One region of the Streptomyces sp. WY228 genome, then DNA from elsewhere that is predicted to be linked to it. Evidence: riboswitches for the same ligand, from Rfam matches in the RefSeq annotation. Region 1 holds a riboswitch; the other holds the start of a gene.

Region 1 (7,302 bases):
CGGCCTCGGCGCCCTCGGCGGGGGACTGCTCGGTGACATCGCCCTCGACCTCGGCGGAGTGCACCCGGCCGGGCAGCACCTCGGCCTTCAGCCCTTCGGCCTCCAGCTCGGCGGTGGCGTCCTCGACCGAGAGACCGCTGACGTCCGGGACCTCCACGGGGGCGCCCTTGCTGACGACGAGCGCCACGGCCGTGTCCGGGTTGCGGTCCGTGCCCGCGCGCGGATCCGTGCGGATCACCTCGCCGCGGGCCACGCCCTCGCTGAACTCCTTGGTCACCATCCCGGGGGCCAGGCCCACCTTCTTCAGGGCGCGCCGGGCGTCCGCGAGCGAGCTGCCCACCACATCGGGCACCCGCACGATCTCCGGGCCCCGCGAGACGACGAGCTTCACCGCGCCGTTGCCCCGGATCCGCTCGCCCGAGGCCGGCTCGCTGCTCACGACCGAGCCGCGCTCGACGGTGTCGCTGAAGACCCGGTCCACGCCCTTGAGCCCGAGCCCCTCGTCGGAGAGCCGCTGCTCGGCGGTCTTCTGGGTCTGGCCGAGCAGCGAGGGGACCTGGGTGAACTGGCCGGAGTTGATGTACCAGACGCCCGTGCCGATGCCGAGCGTCAGCAGTACGGCGGTGAGGATCGTGATCAGCTTGCGGTGCGGCCCGCCGAACGGGCCGCTCCGGGCGGTCCCGCGCCGGGGGGCGGCGGGGCCCGCGGGCGGCATCTCCAGCCGGCTGGTGCGGTGCACTCCGGCCCCGTCGCCGTCCGCCGGGAGGGCCCGCGGGATCACGCTCGTACGGTCGTCCGCGCCGTCGTGCGTCCCCGACAGCGCCTGCGGCGGTACGGCGTCCAGCTCGGCGTCGGTCAGCGCGGCGCGCGCCTCACGGGTCTCGGCCAGCAGCAGCACCGCGTCGTGCGGGCGCACCTCGGGATTGCGGGCGGTCGCGCTCGCCACCAGGCTGTCCAGCGCGACCGGGAGCCCCGGCACGACGGCGGACGGGGCCGGGACGTCGGAGTTGAGGTGCTGGTAGATGACCTGGGCGGCGTTCTCGCCGGTGTGCGGCTTGGCGCCGGTCAGCATCTCGTACAGCACGACCCCGCAGGCGTACACGTCGCTGCGGGTGTCGGCGGAGCCGTGCTCGATCTGCTCGGGGGCGAGATACGACACCGTGCCCAGCAGCGAGCCGGTCGTGTCGGTGGCGGTGCCGACCGCCCTGACCAGGCCGAAGTCGGCGACCTTCACCCGGCCGTCGTCCCCTATCAGGACGTTCTCGGGCTTCATGTCACGGTGCACGAACCCGGCCCGGTGCGCGGCGCCGAGCGCGGCGAGGACCGGCTCCAGGATGTCGAGGGCCGCCCGGGGCTGCAGGGCTCCGCGCTCGCGCAGCACATCGCGCAGGGTGCAGCCCGCCACGTACTCCATCGCGAGATAGACGTACGCACCCTGGGCGCCCTGGTCGAAGACCGCGACGACATTGGGGTGCGCCAGGCGCGCCACCGACTTGGCCTCACGGATGAAGCGCTCGACGAACGAGACGTCGGTGGCGAGCGCCGGGTGCATCACCTTGAGGGCGAGCACCCGGTCCAGGCGGGTGTCCACGGCCCGGTAGACCGTGGCCATCCCGCCGACGGCGATGCGCGCCTCAATGCGATACCGGCCGTCGAGCAGCTGCCCGACAAGAGGGTCCTGGAGGGTCGTGTCCACCCCGAGAGTCTACGAGCCGCCACCGACACCCCGGACGGGCCGGGGCACTCCCGGGTCCGTTCTGCAGCCGATCCGTGACAGGGACAATTCAAGCCCCTCCTCAAGCCTCTCCGGCGATTGAGGAGCGGGGGCCCGGGGGCAGCGCCCCCGGACACGTACCGACGGCTCAGAACGCCGGCCGCTCCGGATCCAGCACCGCCCGCCCGTCCACCGGCGACGACGCCTCGGCGAAGCGGCGGCGCGGAATCCGCCCCGCCCGGTACGCGAGCCGCCCGCCCTCCACCGCATGACGCATCGCACCCGCCATCAGCTCCGGCTCCTGGGCCCGGGTCACCGCCGAGGCCAGCATCACGGCCGCGCACCCCAGCTCCATCGCCTGCGCCGCGTCCGAGGCCGTCCCGGCGCCCGCGTCGAGGATCACCGGCACCCCGGCACGCTCGACGATCAGCTCGAAGTTGTGCGGGTTGCGGATGCCGAGTCCGGAGCCGATGGGGGAGCCGAGCGGCATGATCGCCGCGCAGCCCACGTCCTCCAGCTTCCGGGCCAGCACCGGATCGTCGTTGGTGTACGGCAGCACGACGAACCCGTCGTCGACCAGGGTCTCCGCCGCGTCCAGCAGCTCGACGGTGTCCGGCAGCAGGGTCCGCTCGTCCGCGATCACCTCCAGCTTGACCCAGTCGGTGCCGAGCGCCTCCCGGGCCAGCCGGGCGGTCAGCACCGCCTCACCGGCGGTGAAGCAGCCCGCGGTGTTCGGCAGCACCTGGATGGAGAGCCGCTCCAGCACCGAGAGCACCGAACCCTGCACCGTCGGGTCCAGCCGGCGCATCGCCACGGTGGTCAGTTCGGTGCCGGAGGCGATCAGCGAGCGCTCCAGCACCTCCAGGCTCGGGGCGCCGCCGGTGCCCATGATCAGCCGGGAGCCGAAGGCGGCGGGCCCCAGGGAGAAGACGTCGTCCGACATGGTCAGCCTCCCTGCACGGCGGTCAGGATCTCGACGCGGTCGCCCTCGCCGAGCGGCGTGGCGGCCCACCGGCCGCGCGGGACGACGCTCTCGTTGACGGCGACGGCGACCCCGGAGCGGGCCGGGGTCACCGTGGCGACGAGGGCGTCCAGGGCGGTCCCGGCCACCACGGCACGGGCTTCCCCGTTCACCGAGACGGACACGGTGGCGGTCGCGGTGGCCTCCGGTGCGGCTGCTCGCGGTACGGCGACGGCATCCGGGACGGCGGGCTGCTGGGTCATACGGGCTGCTCCTGGAGTACGGGGGCGGCGGGGGCGGTCGCCGCGAAACGGCCGGGGGCGAAGGGGCGCGCCGGCTCGGGCAGCTCGCCGGTGGTCAGGGCGTCGGCCATCGCGTCCCCGGTGACCGGGGTCAGCAGGACGCCGTTGCGGTGGTGGCCGGTGGCGAGCAGCAGACCGGGCAGGGCGGTCGGGCCGAGCAGCGGGGCGTTGTCGGGCGAGGCGGGGCGCAGACCGGCCAGGGTCTCGGTGAGCGGCAGCTCGGTGATGCCGGGCACCAGTTCATGGGCGTCGCGCAGCAGCTCGTACACCCCGCCGGCGGTCACCGTGGTGTCCCAGCCCAGCTCCTCGCTGGTGGCGCCGACGACCAGCTCGCCGTTCTCGCGCGGTACGAGGTAGAGGTGGCCGCCGCGGACCACGGCGCGCACGGTGCGGCTGAGGAAGGGGGCGTACGCCGGTGGCACGGTGAGCCGCAGGACCTGGCCCTTGACCGGGCGGACCGGCGGCACGAACTCCGGCGGAAGCCCCGCGAGCCGGCCGCTGAGGCTGCCCGCGGCGAGCACGACCTGATCGGCCGCGAACACCGTACCGTCGCCGAGCAGCGCCCCGGCCGCCCGGCCCCCGGCGACGGTGAGCCGCTCGGCGGTCGTCCGGCGGAACGCGACCCCGGCCCGCTCGCCCGCGGTCAGCAGCGCCGCGGCGAGGCGGCGCGGATCCACCTGGTGGTCGCCGTCCACCCGCAGGCCGCCCCGCACGCCCGGGGCCAGCATCGGCTCCAGACGGCGGCACTCACGGCCGCTCAGCCAGGTCGATTCCAGCCCCGAACGCTCCTGGAGGGCGTGCAGTTCGCGCAGATGCGCGCGGTCGTCGGAGTCCAGCGCGACGGCGAGCGTGCCGCAGGTGCGGAAGCCGGTGTCCCGGCCGCTCGCCTCCTCCAGCTCGGCCACGAACGCCGGATAGCGGGCGGCGGAGGCGAGGTTGAGCCCGAGCAGCATCTGCTCGCCGTAGTGCAGTTCGGTGACGGCGGCCAGCATGCCCGCCGCGACCTGTGCGGCGCCGCCGCCCGGTGCGGGGTCCGCCACCGTGACGCGCAGCCCCCGCTGGGCGGCCCGCCACGCGGTGACCAGACCGATGATGCCGCCCCCGATGACGAGGACGTCGGATCCGGCGGTTCTCCGTGAGGCTCCTGAGGTGTTCCCCGAGGCGCACATGGGTGTCCAACCCCTCCCTTCGCCGGCATGACCCGGAGCAGGTTCGTACGGTCGGAGGCCGTCCAGCCTCCCTCTCAGCCCGGTGCGTCCGGGCTCCCGTGAGTGTTCTACCTTGGCCACCATAAACCCCGCCGTCCACCGCCCAGTCAGGGAGCAGCCACCATGGCCCGTTCGCTCGACGGACTCGTCCTCGCGCCCGTCGCCGACCAGGCCCCGGGCCAGGTCGGCACCCGCACCCGCTTCACGTACCACGAGCAAGGCGGCCGGATCTGGGCCGAGTACACGGGCGGCGACGTCGTCCGCGGCCATCTCGTCGGCACCCGGGACGGGGACGCGCTGGACTTCCGCTACGTCCAGCTCAAGCAGGACGGAACGACCTCGTCCGGACACTGCCTCTCCACCGTCGTCGACCTCGCGGACGGCCGGGTGCGGCTGGAGGAGCGGTGGCGGTGGGAGTCCCAGGAGGGCAGCGGGACCAGCGTGGTGGAGGAAGTGCCCTCCTGACGGCCGTCGTTCCGGCATTCCGCCGACCGCCTTCCTGACGATGCGTCAGGTGATTAAGGTGGGCAGGTGAGCGAGCAGCAGACGCAGAAGAGTCCGGACCGGAACGTCGTGGTCGTCGGAGCGGGCATGGCGGGCGTGCAGAGCGCCGTGGCCCTGCGCGAGGCGGGCTTCGCCGGGCCCGTCACCCTGATCGGCGCCGAGCCCCACCAGCCCTACGACCGCCCGCCGCTCTCCAAGGCCGTCCTGCTCGGCAAGGCCGAGCACTCCGCCTTCGACGTCGACTTCGAGGCGCTGGACATCACCCTGCGCCTCGGCCTGGACGTCACCGCCCTGCGCGCCGCCGACCATGTGCTGGACACCGCCGAGGGCCCCGTCCGCTATGACTCCCTCATCCTCGCGACCGGCGCGGAGCCCATCACCCTGCCCGGCGCCGAGGGCGTGCCCGGCGTCCATCTGCTGCGCACCCTCGACGACGCCGCCCGGCTGCGGCCCGTCCTGGACCGGCAGCACGACGTGGTCGTCGTCGGGGCGGGCTGGATCGGCGCGGAGTTCGCCACCGCCGCCCGGGCCGCCGGCTGCGCGGTCACCGTCGTCGAGGCCGCCGCCCGCCCGCTCGCGGGCACCCTGCCCGCCGAGGTGGCCGCCCCGATGGCCGACTGGTACGCCGACAGCGGTGCCGAACTCCTCACCGGAGCCCGGGTCGACCGCGTCGAGGAAGGAGCCGTCGTCCTCACCGACGGCCGCACCCTGCCCGCCGGAGCCGTGGTCGTCGGCATCGGCGCCCGCCCCGCCACCGGCTGGCTGGCCGGCTCCGGGGTCGAGCTCGGCCCGGACGGCTCGGTCACCGCCGACAGCGCGCTGCGCACCTCGCTGCCCGATGTGTACGCGGTCGGCGACTGCGCCTCCTTTCCCTCCGCCCGCTACGGAACACGCCTGCTGGTCCACCACTGGGACAACGCCCTCCAGGGTCCGCGCACCGCGGCCGCCGCGATCCTGGCGGCGCGGAGCGGCGAACCGGTCCCGGTCTACGACCCCGTCCCGTACTTCTGGTCCGAGCAGTTCGGCCGCTTCGTGCAGTACGCCGGCCACCACGCGGACGCCGACACCCTGCTGTGGCGCGGCGACGGGTCGGACGCGGCCTGGTCGGTGTGCTGGCTGCGCGAGGGGGCGCTCGTCGCCGTGCTCGCCGTGGGCCGCCCGCGGGACCTCGCCCAGGGCCGCAGGCTCATCGAGTCGGGGGCCGTCCTCGACCCGGAGAAGGTGGCCGACCCGGCCGTACCGCTGAAGTCCGCCGTCCTCTGAGCGCTCCGGGGCCGCCGCGGACACCCCCGTACGGTCGGCCCGGCTACCGGCTGTCAGTCCGGGATGGCACGCTTGTCCTTGTGACCGAGATTGACGCAAAGACCGATGCTCTCGTCCCCGCCTGGCTCCACCTTCCCGACATCGCGGAAATGCTCGATGTCCAGGTGACGCGCGTACGGCAGCTGGTCAAGGAGGGCCAGCTCATCGCCGTACGCCGTGGTGAGAACCGGACGCTCCAGGTGCCGGCCGCCTTCATCGACGGCGACCGGGTGGTCAAGGGCCTCTCCGGCACCCTGACCCTCCTGAAGGACGACGGCTATTCCGACGAAGAGATGCTGGAGTGGCTCTTCACTCCCGACCCGACCCTGCCCGGCACCCCCGCCCAGGCGCTGAGCGAGAATCGCGGTACGGAGGTGAAGCGCCGGGCCCAGGCGCTCGCCGTCTGACCGATACGACAGAGAGCGGAGCACGGGCCGCCCGGTGCGGCCCGTGCCCCGTCACGACCACGGGGGAGCTCCACCATGTCCACGCCTCGCGAGCAGCTGTCCGACGCCCGGCTCTATCTGTGCACGGACGCCCGTAAGCGCCAGGGCGACCTCCCCGCCTTCCTGGACGCGGTGCTCGCCGCCGGGGTCGACATCGTCCAGCTCCGGGACAAGGGCATGGAGGCCGCCGAGGAGCTGGAACACCTCGCCGTGTTCGCCGACGCCTGCCGCCGGCACGGCAAGCTCCTCGCGGTGAACGACCGCGCGGACGTCGCCCACGCCATCGGCGCCGACGTCCTGCACCTCGGACAGGACGACCTGCCGGTCCCCGCCGCCCGCGCGATCATCGGCGCCGACCGGCTGATCGGCCGCTCCACGCACGCCGAGGCCGAGGTCGACGCGGCCGTCGCCCAGGACGGCGTGGACTATTTCTGCACCGGCCCCTGCTGGCCCACCCCCACCAAGCCCGGCCGCCACGCCCCCGGCCTCGGCCTGGTGCGCCACGCGGCCTCCCTCGACCAGCCGCGCCCCTGGTTCGCGATCGGCGGGATCGACGCGGGCAATCTGGACCAGGTGCTGGACGCCGGGGCCCGCCGGGTCGTCGTCGTCCGGGCGATCACCGAGGCCGACGATCCGGCCGCCGCCACCGCCGACCTGGCCCGACGCATCCGGGCGCACGCGCTCTGACCTTCCGGGCCGTCCGGCCCACGTGTTCCGGCTCACGCGAACGGGGGATATCTCGGGCTCCTGTCCGAGGGATGGACAAGAGACCGACAAATCGGCGCAAAGTTTGCTGCTCTGGTTGGGTGAGTGTCCACCCCCTGGTTAACCTCCCCTTATGGCCCTTGGCACACCTTCCACCAGG
Region 2 (7,302 bases), 2.3 Mb from region 1:
GTGGTGTATGTGCCCGCGGGGGTGGCACACAAGTTCCACCACATCACCGAGGACCTGAGGGTCATGGTCGTCTTCTCGCCGCCGGAGGGCTGAGGCCACCGGCCCGGATGTCCGGGCACCGGAGGTTCTTTTCTCGGGGATCCCTAGGGGCTGGATCAGGGGTCTTCAAGGGCTGCCGACCGCCCACCGGGCGACCTCACGCCCTTAGCATCGAGGCAAGGACTTCACAGAGACGAGGTAGAGGCGATGGCCGTGCGGGAGATATTCGCGGGAATGCCCTGGTGGGTGAAGTGGATCGCGGTGCCCGTCATTGCGATCTTCGTGTTCGGCGGTCTGATCGCCAGCGTGGTCGGCTTCGTGATCAGCCTGCTCTTCAAGGTGCTGGTCTTCGTCGTCGTGGTCGGCGGTCTGATCTTCGTCGTCCGCAAGTTCATGTCGTCGTCGTCCTCGCGCGGTGACTGGTAGAACACGGATCCCGGGCCGGCGCGGGGGCCGGCCTGTTCCGTCCGACTCGGCCGGCCCGGTTCCGAAGGGCGCGGCGCGGTCAGCGTCCCGGGAGCATTAGCCCAGCAGAGCTAAGTCCCGAAAGAAACCACCCGTCTGCCGCAGGCGGCCGATACAGTGGCAAACCGCTGCCGCCATCCGGAATGTGACCTTCCGTCACCATATCGATCGCCTGATCGGTCCTGGGTACGACAGTCCGGTCGTTGGCCTCCGATCGCCGGCGCCCGGACCGGTCCTCGCCGGTCACGGGTCACCGGATCTCCGGTCCCCTCCGGTCCTCGGGATCGCGGCAGGCCCGTGGGGGCGGCCCCCACGGGAGGGCCGACGGCCCGTCACCATGCCTGGGGGTGACCTTTGACCACGGCATCGAGCACCGCTGTCCCGACGTTGATCGGTTCGGTTCAGCGGGCGTTGAGGCTGTTGGAGGCTGTGGGCGCCCATCGGGACGGGGCTCCCGCCAAGCAACTGGCACGTGAGGCGGGGCTTCCGCTGCCGACCGCCTACCACCTGCTGCGGACCCTCACCCACGAGGGCTATCTCCGCCGTGAGAACGGCGTCTTCCTCTTCGGTGCGGCCGCCGAGAACCTGACCGCCGCCCCCGGCGGCCGGAGCCGCCCACGCCCCACGTCCGTCGCCGACTCCCTCGGCCACTGGCGCGACGCCATCGGCGCCCCGGTGTACTGCGCCGTTTACTGCGACGGCGAGATCGAGCTCATCGCGGTCGCGGACGCCCCCGACACCCCGGCGGTGGAGGAGTGGGCCTCGTTCCGGGAGACCGCCCACGCGCACGCCATCGGCCAGTGTCTGCTCGCCCAGCTCGACGAGCGGGCCCGCGAGGACCACCTCGACCGGCACCCCGTACGCCCGCTCACCCGTTACTCAGTGCGAGATCGCGCCACACTTCTGGAGCGGCTGCGCACCCTCCGACGAGGTGAACCGGTCATCGAACGCCAGGAGTACGCACTGGGGACCGTGTGCGCCGCGATTCCCGTCACAGCCGGTGCCACCATTGCGGCGATGGCCATTTCCGTACCCCTGGAGCGGGAAGATCGGTTGCTGCCCGCAGTCGAACAGCTACGTGGCGAAGTCGCCAGCCTCTTGCGTTCGTTCGTGTTCTCTATCAGTATCTGAAAAATCACTCCTTGTGATCTGCTATCGCGTGCACCACGATGGCGTCAATAGGGCCATGGGGGATCATTCCTGGCCAGTTTCATCTACTGCGGGGTTGAACGATGCGCGAGTCGGTTCAAGCAGAGGTCATGATGAGCTTCCTCGTCTCCGAGGAGCTCTCGTTCCGTATTCCGGTGGAGCTCCGGTACGAGGTCGGCGATCCGTACGCCATCCGGATGACGTTCCACCTGCCCGGCGATGCCCCTGTGACCTGGGCGTTCGGCCGCGAACTGCTGCTGGACGGGCTCAACAGCCCGAGCGGCGACGGAGATGTGCACATCGGCCCGACCGAGCCCGAGGGCCTCGGCGATGTGCACATCCGGCTCCAGGTCGGCGCGGACCGTGCGCTGTTCCGGGCAGGAACGGCGCCACTGGTGGCGTTTCTCGACCGGACGGACAAGCTCGTGCCGCTCGGTCAGGAGCACACGCAGGGTGACTTCGACGGGAATCTGGAGGACGCGCTCGGCCGCATCCTCGCCGAGGAGCAGAACGCCGGCTGACCGGGCGGGTACAGCCGACGGTCCGTCATCCTGTCGCGCGCCGACAGCCCGTCATCACTTCTTGCGTCGACGGCCCCGGCCGCTCCGCGCGGGCGCGGCCGTAGCCGTCTGCGCGCCGCCGGGCCCCGGGCGGTCCGCGGAGACGACCAGCGCGGCGAGCACCGTGGTCACCGGCACCGAGGCGACCAGGCCGATCGACCCGACCAGGGTGCGGACGATCTCCTCGGCGACCAGCTCGCTGTTGGCCACCGTCCCCACACTGCTCTGGGCGATGGAGAAGAGCAGCAGCAGCGGCAGCGCCGCGCCCGCGTACGCCAGCACCAGGGTGTTGACCACCGAGGCGATGTGGTCCCTCCCGATACGGATACCTGCCCGGTACAGCCCCTTCCAACCCATCTCCGGGTCGGCCTGGTGCAGTTCCCAGACGGCGGAGGTCTGTGTGACCGTCACATCGTCGAGCACCCCGAGCGAACCGATGATGACACCGGCCAGCAGCAGACCGCTCATGTCGATGTCCGGGTAGAGGCCGTGGATGAGGCCGGTGTTGTCGTCGGTGTTGCCGCTGAGGCTCGCCCAGCCGATGAACAGGGACCCCAGCAGCCCGATCAGCAGCAGCGAGATCAGCGTGCCGACGACCGCGACCGAGGTACGGGCCGTCACCCCGTGACAGAGATAGAGCGCAGCCAGCATGATCGCGCTGGCCCCGATCACCGCCACGACCAGCGGATTCGAGCCCTGCAGGATGGCCGGCAGGATGAACAGGGTCAGTACGACGAACGACACGGCCAGCGCCACCAGGGCCATCAGCCCGCGGAACCGGCCCACCAGGACCACGGCGAGCGCGAAGATCCCGGCGAGCAGCGCCATCGGGACCTTCCGGTCCACGTCGGTCACGGAATACTGGAGGTCGCGCGGCGCGTCGGGCGCGTAGGCCACGACCACGCCCTGACCCTCCTTCAGCTGCCGGGGCGCGTCCGGCTGGACCACCTCGACGAACCTGCGGCCCTTGTCGTCGCCGCTGGTCACTTCGATGGTGGCCTTCGCGCAGTCCCCCTCCTGCTCGTTGACGGCCTCCCGGCCCGAGGGTGTGGAGGTGTCGCCGGTCGGGGGCACCTGCGCGGCGTTGACGTCCGCGCAGTCGACCTTGACCACCTGGACGACCTTGCCGTCCTGGGTCTGCCGGTCGAATCCGACGCCGGTGCGCTCGTGGTCGGGCACGCCGCCGGGCCAGAACGCGATCAGGCCGACGACGACCGCCGTCGCGAACGGGATCAGCACGGCGGCGATGACCTTGCGCAGGTGTCGGGAGACCGGCGCGGCGGGCCCGTGGCTGTGCGTGTGGCCGTGGCTGTGGCCCTGGGGCGGCGGCTGGGGTGCGGGGTCGCTTTGGGGGGAGGTCACGGGGCGATCATCGCAAGAACGGGAGGGCCCTCTGGTCAGCTCGCCGGAAAGGACGCTAGCGTGGAGGCACCTTTGCACACGCGGGAGCTCGGAGCACCGGGCTGAGAGGGCGCTGATCGCCGTACATCCGTACGGGACTCGCTGCGCCGACCGCCGAACCTGTTACCGGGTAATGCCGGCGTAGGGAGTAGGTCTCATGACCACATCGGACGCACGCACGCCTGCCTCGAAACAGAACGCCGCGCACCAGGGCGACGAGGCCGGGAAGTCCATCGGCTGGCACAAGGGGTACGTCCAGGGCTCGCGCCCGGACCTCCGGGTGCCGGTCCGACAGGTGCACCTCACCAACGGCAAGGACGTGACGCTGTACGACACGTCGGGGCCGTACACCGATCCCGGCATCGACACCGATGTCCGCCGCGGTCTCGCGCCCCTGCGGGAGAACTGGATCATCGCCCGCGGTGACACCGCGGAGTACGCGGGTCGCCCGGTCCGCCCCGAGGACGACGGGCTCAAGCACACCTCGCCGCGCGGCGGGCTGCGCAACCTCGACGCGGTGTTCCCCGGCCGTCCGCGCCAGCCGCGCCGGAGCCGCGACGGACGCCCCGTCACCCAGCTCGCGTACGCCCGCCGGGGGGAGATCACCCCGGAGATGGAGTACGTGGCGATCCGGGAGAACGTCGAGGCCGAGGTCGTCCGTGAGGAGATCGCGGAGGGCCGGGCCGTACTGCCGGCCAACGTCAACCACCCCGAGATCGAGCCGATGATCATCGGCAAGCGGTTCCTGGTGAAGGTCAACGCCAACATCGGCAACTCGGCCGTCACCTCCTCCATCGAGGAGGAGGTGGACAAGATGACCTGGGCGACGAAGTGGGGCGCCGACACGGTCATGGACCTGTCCACCGGCCGCAACATCCACACCACCCGGGAGTGGGTGCTGCGCAACTCCCCCGTGCCGATCGGCACCGTCCCGCTCTACCAGGCCCTGGAGAAGGTCGACGGCCGGGCCGAGGAGCTGACCTGGGAGATCTACAAGGACACCGTCATCGAGCAGGCCGAGCAGGGCGTGGACTACATGACGGTCCACGCCGGCGTGCGCCTGCCGTACGTCCCGCTGACGGCCCGTCGCAAGACCGGCATCGTCTCGCGCGGCGGCTCGATCATGGCGGCCTGGTGTCTGGCGCACCACAAGGAGTCGTTCCTCTACGAGCACTTCGAGGAGCTCTGCGAGATCCTCGCGACGTACGACGTCACCTACTCGCTGGGGGACGGACTGCGCCCCGGGTCGATCGCGGACGCCAACGACGAGGCGCAGTTCGCCGAACTGCGCACGCTGGGCGAGCTGAACACGATCGCCAAGCGGTTCGGCGTGCAGACCATGATCGAGGGTCCCGGGCATGTCCCGATGCACAAGATCAAGGAGAACATCGACCTCCAGCAGGAGATCTGCGAGGAGGCGCCGTTCTACACGCTCGGCCCGCTGACCACGGATGTCGCGCCCGCCTACGACCACATCACCTCGGGCATCGGCGCCGCGATGATCGCCTGGTGGGGCACGGCGATGCTCTGCTACGTCACGCCCAAGGAGCACCTGGGGCTGCCCAACCGGGACGATGTGAAGACCGGCGTGATCACCTACAAGATCGCCGCCCACGCGGCCGACCTCGCCAAGGGGCACCCGGGCGCGCAGGAGTGGGACGACGCGCTGTCCGACGCGCGGTTCGAGTTCCGGTGGGAGGACCAGTTCAACCTGGCCCTCGACCCGGACACGGCACGGGAGTTCCACGACGAGACGCTGCCCGCCGAGCCCGCGAAGACGGCGCACTTCTGCTCGATGTGCGGGCCGAAGTTCTGCTCGATGAAGATCTCCCAGGACATCCGGCGTCAGCACGGCGGTTCCCAGGAGGAGATCGAGGAGGGCATGGCCGAGAAGTCGAAGGAGTTCGCGGCCGCCGGCAACCGGGTCTACCTGCCTATCGCCGACTGATCCGTTCCGGCACCATGGCAGGGACCACCGGGCCCTGTCATGGTGCCGGGGCCCGCCTTCGCCCGGTCCGCGCCTTTACGGGTAACTACAGCTGGTTCACCGCTGTTTGGCACGGTTAACCGCCTTGTTAAGCGACAGTATGGACACAGTCGTGTGGCAGCTGGATGTACGTTTGGCCGCCGGCTCACCTGCGCTTGACCCTTTCCTTATCCGTGGCTTACTTTCCGGCTTGCTTGGCTGAAATTGGTGCGCCCTCGGAACGGGGGCCCGGGGAGGGAAACACAGTGAACTGGTACCTGGACGTACTCAAGAACTACGCAGGCTTCAGCGGACGCGCGCGCCGTAAGGAGTACTGGATGTTCGTGCTCTTCAACTTCATCATCGGTGTCGTGCTGTCGGTCATCGGCACGGCGATAGACACGCAGATCCCGTACTACCTCTACCTCCTCGCGGTCCTCGTCCCGTCGCTGGCGGTCCTGGTGCGCCGGCTGCACGACACCGGCCGCTCGGGCTGGTGGTTCTTCATCGCGTTCGTCCCGCTGGTCGGCTTCATCATCCTGATCGTCTTCCTCGCCTCGGAGGGCAAGCCGGAGACGAACCAGCACGGCGCCAACCCGAAGCTGGCTCCGCAGGGCATCTGATCCACCGCTCCGGTCCGTCCGGAGCGTCTCCCCGGGCCGGGCGCGGCACTTGCCGCCCCGGCCCGCGGTGCGTCCGGAGCCGGAGGCGGGGCCGGACCCCGGAGCAGGATGCGGCAGCGGAAGCGGAAGCGGAAGCGGAGCCGGCACCGAACCGCAGACGGAAGGCGGTCCGGGCCGCGGCCCGTCAGTCCGGGCGGTGTTCGGGGCCGCCGAAGTCCGGGCTGGTGAAGTCGGGGCTGGTGAAGGTCGGCCGGGGGCCGGCCGCCGGTCCGTCGTCCGGGCCCGAGAAGTCCGGCCTGCTGTAGCCCACCTTCGGGATGCGGTGGGGCGAACGGTGCGGGGTCCGCGCGGCGGGGCCCGCGGTGGGGTCGGCCAGGGCGTCCCGGAGGAACGGGAGGATGCCGCGCTCCAGCAGGGCGTGGCGCCAGGCCTCCCGGGCTCGTGCGACCTCCTCCGGAAGCTCCTGTTCCTCGTCCTCGGCGGCCAGGGACGTCGTGCTGTTGCGGAGCGCGGTGACGAGCAGTCCGACCGCCGCGACCAGGATCGCGGCGGCGGCGACCGCCGCGAAGAACCACCCGGCGGCGACCATGGAGTCGCCGAAGGCCACCGAGGGGCTGACCGCCTTGAGCAGATAGCCGACGAGCAGGAAGATGACGGCCGCGGTACCGGCCAGCAGCGGGGTCAGGACCGTGACGACCGCGCCTATGCCGGCCCCCGCCCCGGCCGCCGTGCTCTGCGGCCCGTCCACGGCCGGGAGCCCGTCGGCCGCTTCGGCGGCGGTCGAGGCCCGGCGCAGTTCGTCCCGGGCCTCGACGTAGTGCTCGTACTCGGTGGCCGCGGCGGCGGTGATCAGCGCCGTGGCGCTGAGCGCCATGGTGCGCAGCTGTTCGGTGTTGAGCCGGTCACCGACGCCCTCCAGGTCCGGGCGTTCATGAGCGTGGCGCAGTGCGTCGCCCAGGATCCGCTCGTACTCGGGTCCGTCCTCGGCCAGCAGGTGCGGAGCGCTTGTCATCTGCATCCCCCGATGCTCCGTCGGTGCCCGGCTGCCCGCGTGGACCGGGCGATCGGGCGGAAACGGAGGAGAGCCTGCCACTGATAC

Evidence for each region. A riboswitch is a leader RNA that binds a small molecule or an ion and turns the genes downstream of it on or off. The one in region 1 is predicted to bind thiamine pyrophosphate.
Region 2: linked by a shared signal. The riboswitch ahead of thiC (phosphomethylpyrimidine synthase ThiC) and the one ahead of thiO (glycine oxidase ThiO) in region 1 are both predicted to bind thiamine pyrophosphate.

Annotation. Positions count from the first base shown of each region.
Region 1 covers NZ_CP079114.1:1,952,465-1,959,766, reverse strand. The annotation lists gene pknB (Stk1 family PASTA domain-containing Ser/Thr kinase) at 1-1,696, opposite strand, end outside; gene KV381_RS08365 (thiazole synthase) at 1,863-2,657, opposite strand; gene thiS (sulfur carrier protein ThiS) at 2,660-2,938, opposite strand; gene thiO (glycine oxidase ThiO) at 2,935-4,146, opposite strand; TPP riboswitch at 4,143-4,256, opposite strand; gene KV381_RS08350 (hypothetical protein) at 4,309-4,650, shown strand; gene KV381_RS08345 (NAD(P)/FAD-dependent oxidoreductase) at 4,777-5,952, shown strand; gene KV381_RS08340 (Rv2175c family DNA-binding protein) at 6,033-6,398, shown strand; gene thiE (thiamine phosphate synthase) at 6,474-7,124, shown strand; gene metF (methylenetetrahydrofolate reductase [NAD(P)H]) at 7,276-7,302, shown strand, end outside.
Region 2 covers NZ_CP079114.1:4,219,475-4,226,776, forward strand. The annotation lists gene KV381_RS18400 (cupin domain-containing protein) at 1-93, shown strand, start outside; gene KV381_RS18405 (DUF5326 family protein) at 253-465, shown strand; gene KV381_RS18410 (IclR family transcriptional regulator) at 859-1,635, shown strand; gene KV381_RS18415 (SsgA family sporulation/cell division regulator) at 1,737-2,174, shown strand; gene KV381_RS18420 (YibE/F family protein) at 2,229-3,575, opposite strand; TPP riboswitch at 3,646-3,779, shown strand; gene thiC (phosphomethylpyrimidine synthase ThiC) at 3,772-5,562, shown strand; gene KV381_RS18430 (DUF805 domain-containing protein) at 5,847-6,203, shown strand; gene KV381_RS18435 (hypothetical protein) at 6,388-7,221, opposite strand.